DNA from 3 places in the Arthrobacter senegalensis genome. Region 3 is predicted to be linked to each of the others. Evidence: predicted binding sites of a transcription regulator. Region 3 holds the regulator's gene; each other region holds the start of a gene.

Region 1 (2,265 bases), on a different contig from region 3:
TATTTTTTGCAGAATTTAGTAACGGACAACCCAGCAGACGCCATGAGCATAGAAATGGTCTGAACTATCTTGCTTTCCTCGGAGACTTGGCGCGGATAGGTAACGCCCTTCGTTAGATTGGAGTGACAATGTTCCCGAAAAGAGGGCAGGTCTGGACTTACCGTGAAAGAGGGCGATTCCTTACTCTCATGATGGGCATACCGCTAGTCCTGATGCTGGTTGCTGGCATCTACTTCATGATTACTGAGTCGAATTGGACACTCATCCTCGTAACCATACTTGGCCTCATGTTTTTGGCTATGTTCTTATTCGACAGCGAACGCAAGCATCGTGGAGAACCTTGAATTGGGCGCCGAACGCGAACCGGCCCTGGTTTCGAACATGGCCGTCTGGGAACCCTCGCATCTGTAGTGGGAGCCGTCGGAGGGCTGGGTGTGTGTGGGCATTGGGTTACACAACTTATGAGGACTCGTGATGAAACTAAGAGTTGCCGTTATCACTCCCGCCCTCGTACTGATGCTTGCGATGTGTGGTTCTTCTGGCAACGGCCGCCTTCGTCCTGACGATGACGGCCCTGGCACTGACCGTGCCTTCGGATCTGCTGCCCCTTCTTTTAATCGCCACGATCGTCGCAGCGGTTGCGGCGGGGGGTGACTGCACTCCTTCTGGAGCGCCGGTCGAGGCAGTAACGTGCGGCTCCGGGTGCGGCCGCGGCTGGAACGGGAGTGGGATGAGCGTGACCCCTACTCCGGCTGAGCGGAGATGGATCCAAGCTTCTTTTTATCGGATCAGGCCTGCGATCTAGAGGGGCACTGCCTACAGGATGGTAGAGAGATTGCAGACCATTTCCTCATCGTCACCCCTAAGATTACGTACCGCCCTTGTCGGATTCCGCCGCGCTGCCGAAAGGCGCGCCCGGTCCCGGAAACGTTCACACGTGAGCATTCCGACGGTCACAGGGGATGACCCTCCGGTTGCGGTCCGCCTTCCCGGAGCTGCGAAATGATTACCACCGAAGTGCAGCTGCCCGACGGTTCGCGGGCAGCTGCAGCGGCCGCCTGCACCGTTCGCAGGCGGCCGCTTTTTCTTTGCCGCGAAATCAAAGCTCGTGCACCAGTTGCTTGAGTGGCGTGCCACTACTCCTACACATTGGCGCCTTTTGATGGCTATCGAATCTGTGTACGAATAAAATTGTGGTATGGCTCTTGCACCGTTGGAACGCACCGGGGAGATGGAAGCATCTCTGGCTCAGGCGTGTGTGCTGCTGCAGGATGTTGCCGACCGTTTTCCCGCGGAGTCGGGGTCCCTGCGTACCCGGGACCTGGTCAATACGGTGGCGGCGGTCGAGGGTGTTTCGAAGCTCGTGGAGTTCCTGCAGGCGGTCGGCGCCCACGCGGTGGAGCGGGCGGACATCGCCGCCACCGGGGAACATGCGACGGCAGGACTCGGAGCAAGCGCCGGGGCCGGGGCGGAGGCGGGTGCCGTCGCGTCGGTCACCGCGGGGGCGGGGGAGTGGGCGGACCCGGTGGCGGCGATCAGCACCGGGAGCGTGGACGCAGCGGCCCCGGAGGGGTCCGGGTCCAAGCGGGTGCGGCGCGGCCGCAAGACGGAGTTCGCGAACACGGCGGAGTATCTGCGCTCCCGGTTGGGGATCGGGATTGTGGAGGCGCGGCGCCGGCTGCGGGTGGGCAAGGCGATCGCCGCGCCGGTGCGGTTGGACGGGGAGCCGGGTGCGCCGGCGTTGCCGGTTTTGGCCGAGGCCATGGCCGGCGGTGAGGTCAGCGGCCAGGTCGCGGCCTTGGTGGTTGATTCCCTGGACCGGGCCCGCCACGCCGGTAGCCCGGAGGCGTTGCAGGCGATGGAAGCGTCGCTGGTCCGACAGGCCGCGGACGCCGACGCGGACACCCTGGTGATGGTGGCCAGAACGTGGGAAACCGCCGTCGACCAGGACGGTGCCGAACCGTCCGAGGAGGAACTGCGGGCCCGGCAGGGCATGTTCTACCGCGGCCGGCGCCGCGGGCTGCACCAGTTCGTCATCAACACCACCGACGCCCAGTACGAAGCCCTCGCCACCGTGATGAACAGCGCCGCGAACCCAAGGATCCGCCCCGACGCCATCGAAACCACCGCCACCGGCAGCACCCCTACAGACACAGGCGAAGCAGACGCAACCGGCAACGCCAACACCGCAAAGGCGGGTCCGGCCGGTTCTGGGGAGTCCCACACCGAAAGTGACGGAACCACGGTCGCCGGCACGGCCAGCAG
Region 2 (2,265 bases), on a different contig from region 3:
GGCCAGCGTGGTCTTGCCCAGTCCGGGCGGGCCGGACAGCAGGACATGGTCGGCTGTCCGTTCGCGGATCCGGGACGCCTCCAGCACCAGCGACAGCTGCTGGCGGACCCGGGTCTGGCCCACGAAATCGTCCAGGTTCTTGGGGCGCAGCGCCGATTCGATCGCCCGTTCTTCGGTTTCCGACGTGTTGGCGACCAGCCGGTTGTTCTCGGAATCCTCCGCCACGCTAGTTCACTCCCGCGGTCCGCCGGGACGCGCCGGTCCGGGCGCCGTCCTGGCCGAGCCTGCGCAGGGTCAGCCGCAGCAAGTCGCCCACGTTGCCTGCCGCTGCCGCCTCCGGATTTTCCTCGGCGGTGGTGTCCACCGCCGCGGCGGCGTCCTTCTCGGACCAGCCCAGGCCGGCCAGGGCCTCCTGCACCTGTCCCTTCCAGCCGCCCTTCTGCTGGGGGGCCTGCTCGCCGGTGGGGATCAGCTTCCCGGCCAGCTCGAGCACGATCCGGCCGGCGAGCTTCGGCCCGATGCCCGGAACCTTGGTGAACGCCTTGCTGTCCCCCTCCGCGGCGGCAACCCTCAGCGCCTCGGGCGAGTGCACCGACAGCGCCGCCAGGCCCAGCCTCGGGCCGACCCCGCTGACCGAGATGAGGGTTTCAAAAACTTCCCGTTGCGCTGCGTCCTCGAAGCCGAACAGCGTCATGGAGTCTTCGCGCACAATCATGGTGGTGGCCAGTTCGGCCTCCCGCCCCACGAACAGCGTGCCCAAGGTCTGCGGCGTCGCCTGGACGAGCATGCCGAATCCGTTGACGTCGATCACGGCCGATTGCAATCCCACGTGGGCGACGACGCCGCGCAACGAGCTAATCATGAACTCAACTCCCAATTCCGGCACTGCGGCCCGGAGTCCGCCCCGCGGGCAGCACGGCGGCGGATTGTCCGAACATATCTACGAATAGCTTACGGGGCAGCACGGACATTGCCGGCCACCGCCACACCGTGGCACCGGTTCCGGCGGCCGCCGCCGGCCCCACGTCAGCGGCGGGTGCGCTTGGCCTTCGCTTCGGCCTCCGCCCAGAGCCGCTGCGCCGTCGTCATCCCGCCGCCTGCAGCCGGTCTCGCAGCTCCGCCGCGCCAGGCATGGGTGATGGCCAGCGCCAGGGCGTCCGCGGCATCGGCCGGGCGCGGCGGGGTGTCCAGCCGAAGGATCCGGGTCACCATCTTGGTCACGGCGGCTTTGTCCGCCTGCCCGTTGCCGGTGACCGCCGCTTTCACCTCGGTGGGCGTGTGCAGCGCGACGGCGATCCCGCGGCGTGCTGCCGCCGCGATGACCACCCCGGATGCCTGCGCGGTGCCCATCACGGTACTGACATTGGTCTGGCTGAAGACGCGTTCGACGGCGAGCACGTCCGGGGTGTGCGCGTCGAGCCATTCGTCGATCGCGTCGGCAATCTTCAGCAGGCGCAGCTCCAGCGCCATGTCCGGGGTGGTCCCCACCACACCGACGTCCACAAGGGAGGAGCGCCGGTTCGGTTCAACATCGACCACGCCCAGGCCGCAGCGGGTCAGGCCCGGGTCCACTCCCAGCACGCGCATGACGGGCGCCGACGGCCGGACCGGTGTCAGTCGTTCTCGATTTCGGCGAGGACGTCCGCGCTGATGTCGGCGTTGGAGTAGACGTTCTGGACGTCGTCCAGGTCCTCGAGGGCATCCACCAGCTTCATGAACTTCCGGGCCGCGTCCGCGTCGAGCTCCACGGCCATCGAGGACACGAACTCGATCTCGTCGGTTTCGTATTCGATGCCGGCTTCTTCCAGTGCGGCCACGACGGCGCGCAGGTCCGTGGGATCGGCGTGGACCTCGAAGTTGTCGCCCTGCTCCTTGACTTCCTCCGCGCCGGCTTCGAGCACCGCCATCAGAAGGTCGTCTTCCGTGAGTTCGTTCCTGGGCAGGGCCACCACGCCCTTGCGGGAGAACATGTAGGACACCGACCCCGGGTCGGCAATGGTGCCGCCGTTGCGGGTGATGGCCAGGCGAACCTCCGAGGCGGCCCGGTTCTTGTTGTCGGTGAGGCACTCGATTAGCACAGCGGAGCCCTGCGGCCCGCGGGCCTCGTAGATGATTTCGCTGTAGTCCACCGTTTCGCCGGTCAGGCCGGCACCGCGCTTGACCGCGCGGTCGATGTTGTCGTTGGGAACCGAGGTCTTCTTGGCCTTTTGGACGGCCAGTTCCAGCGCGGGGTTGCCGGACATGTCCGCTCCCCCGTTGCGCGCC
Region 3 (2,265 bases):
GCCCGCCCGGGGCAGGAATCGGGCGGGCCGAAGCAGCTCATATTACGGCTGCCTCAGCGCGCGGACGGGACCAGCAGCTGCTGCCCGGCGTGGACGATGTCCCCCTGCAGGCCGTTCAATTGCGCGATCTCGAAAATGACATCGTGGGGGTTGCGGTCCGGCGCGGACTGCACTGCTATGTCCCACAGTGACTGGCCGCTGCCGACCGTGACGGTCGCCGCCGGCCCCGGCCCCAGCCCCCCGGCGGCGGCCATTGCCGGAGCAGTGAAGAAACCGATCAGGGTCAGGGCTGCGGCCGCGGCGAGCATCAGCGGCAGGCCGATCAGCAACAAACGGCCGCGGCGGGTCAGCCGCAGGCCTGTGCTGGTACGAAGGCCGGCGGGCTGCGGTGCGAGCTGGGCGGACATGGTGCCACCTTTCCGATATTCGATCTATTTCGGCTGGTTTCGATCGTCTTGCAACGGTATTCGAACGTATCTTCGAATACGTCTTCTACAGTTTTAGCACTGGTGATCGAACATTGTCGAGACTCAGTCGAACAAATGTTTGAAATTCGCTACCGCCTCGCCTAGCGTTGTAAGCGTCGGGCGGCAGTAAGAGCAGTGCATCAGCCGCCACCGACAAAACAGTTGAGACAACAGTCCATGTGCGGTTCCGCTACGGCGCCGGCGCAGGGACCACTACGGGGAGACCGGGGCCGGACATGTCGGAAGAGACCACCACCACTGCCGGAGCGAAGCGACGCGGCCGGCCCGTCAAAGTGGGGCGCAGCCTGACGCCGAGGCAGAAGAAGATCCTGGAAACCATCCAGCGCTCCGTCATGTCCCACGGATACCCTCCGTCCATGCGCGAGATCGGTGACACGGTCGGTCTGGCAAGCCTGTCCAGCGTCACGCACCAGTTGGCCCAACTGGAGAAGATGGGCTACATCAGGCGCGACCCCAAGCGTCCCCGTGCCATGGAAATCCTGACCCCGCTGACACTCGAGCACGGGGGTGTGGAAATCGTCGGAGTTGATGAACCGCAACAGCTGCGCAGCTCCAGCGGCGTCGCCGTATCCGAGCTGACCACGTCATCCGACACGGCGATGGTGCCGCTGGTGGGAAGGATCGCAGCGGGCGGGCCGATCCTGGCGGACCAGGCGGTCGAGGACGTCATGCCCCTGCCGCGGCAACTGGTGGGACACGGCGAGTTGTTCATGCTCAGGGTCTCGGGCGATTCCATGATCGATGCGGCCATCTGTGACGGCGACTGGGTCGTGGTCCGCCAGCAGCACACGGCCGAGAACGGCGACATCGTGGCGGCACTGCTCGACGACGAAGCAACGGTCAAGACCTTCCGGCAGCGCGACGGCCACACCTGGCTGTTGCCGCAGAATACCCAGTACGAACCGATTCTTGGCGACCACGCAACCATCATGGGCAAGGTTGTCTCGGTGATGCGGGCCCTCTGACGCGCCCGGTCTCCCCGGTCCGCGCTGCAGCCACCCCGGGATCCCCTGCCCGCACGGGCGGTCCCCGCGCAGGGCCCCGCTCGCTCCGGAACGGGCGTGCCCCCAACCCGTTCAGGCTGAGGCCGTAGCCAGCCTTTCCAAGACCTGGCGGGCCGTGGCGCCGTCCTTGGTACTCCAGAAGGGCGGCAGGGCGCTGCGGAGGAAACTCCCGTAGCGCGCCGTCGCCAGCCGGGAGTCCAACACGGCCACCACTCCACGGTCGTTTGACGCGCGGATCAGCCTGCCGGCTCCCTGGGCCAGCCGCACGGCCGCATGGGTCGCCGAGACCGTCATGAAACCGTTTCCCCCGGACTGCGCCACGGACCGGGTTCGGGCAGTCGTGAGCGGGTCATCCGGCCGGGGGAACGGAATCCGGTCGATGACCACGAGCCGGCACGCGGAACCGGGAACGTCGACGCCCTGCCAGAGCGTCATGGTGCCGAACAGGCAGGTGTCGGGCTCTTCGGCGAATTGGCGGACCAGCGCGCCCATCGACGATTCGCCCTGGCACAGGATGGTCAGGTCGGTGCGCCCGCGCAACTCGGCCGCGGCTTCTTCTGCCGCACGCCGCGAGGAGAACAGGCCCAGGGCGCCGCCGCGCGAGGCCAGCAGCAGCTCCTCGAGTTCATCGAGCTGTTCCGGGCTGGTGCCCCGGCCCGGCTTCGGCAGATGCGACGCCACGTAGAGCACGCCCTGCCTGGGGTAATCGAAGGGGCTGCCCACGTCCACGCTGGAATAGGCGGGCGCGCCGGCTCCGAGCAGTCCGAGCGACC

Evidence for each region. Region 3 encodes LexA, which represses DNA repair genes until DNA is damaged. Its sites were predicted from a motif close to TCGAACANNTGTTCGA; they were not measured.
Region 1: the regulator LexA is predicted to act here: its motif matches at 1,170-1,185, upstream of AC5RVG_RS03130 (HNH endonuclease signature motif containing protein).
Region 2: the regulator LexA is predicted to act here: its motif matches at 931-946, upstream of ruvA (Holliday junction branch migration protein RuvA).

What each region holds. Positions count from the first base shown of each region.
Region 1 is NZ_JBNHGZ010000001.1:689,229-691,493, reverse strand. Features, by position in the region: gene AC5RVG_RS03130 (HNH endonuclease signature motif containing protein) at 1,199-2,265, shown strand, end outside.
Region 2 is NZ_JBNHGZ010000003.1:503,924-506,188, forward strand. Features, by position in the region: gene ruvB (Holliday junction branch migration DNA helicase RuvB) at 1-225, opposite strand, end outside; gene ruvA (Holliday junction branch migration protein RuvA) at 227-862, opposite strand; gene ruvC (crossover junction endodeoxyribonuclease RuvC) at 1,027-1,587, opposite strand; gene AC5RVG_RS12485 (YebC/PmpR family DNA-binding transcriptional regulator) at 1,614-2,265, opposite strand, start outside.
Region 3 is NZ_JBNHGZ010000004.1:31,487-33,751, forward strand. Features, by position in the region: gene AC5RVG_RS13070 (LysM peptidoglycan-binding domain-containing protein) at 54-407, opposite strand; gene lexA (transcriptional repressor LexA) at 704-1,453, shown strand; gene AC5RVG_RS13080 (ATP-dependent DNA helicase) at 1,565-2,265, opposite strand, start outside.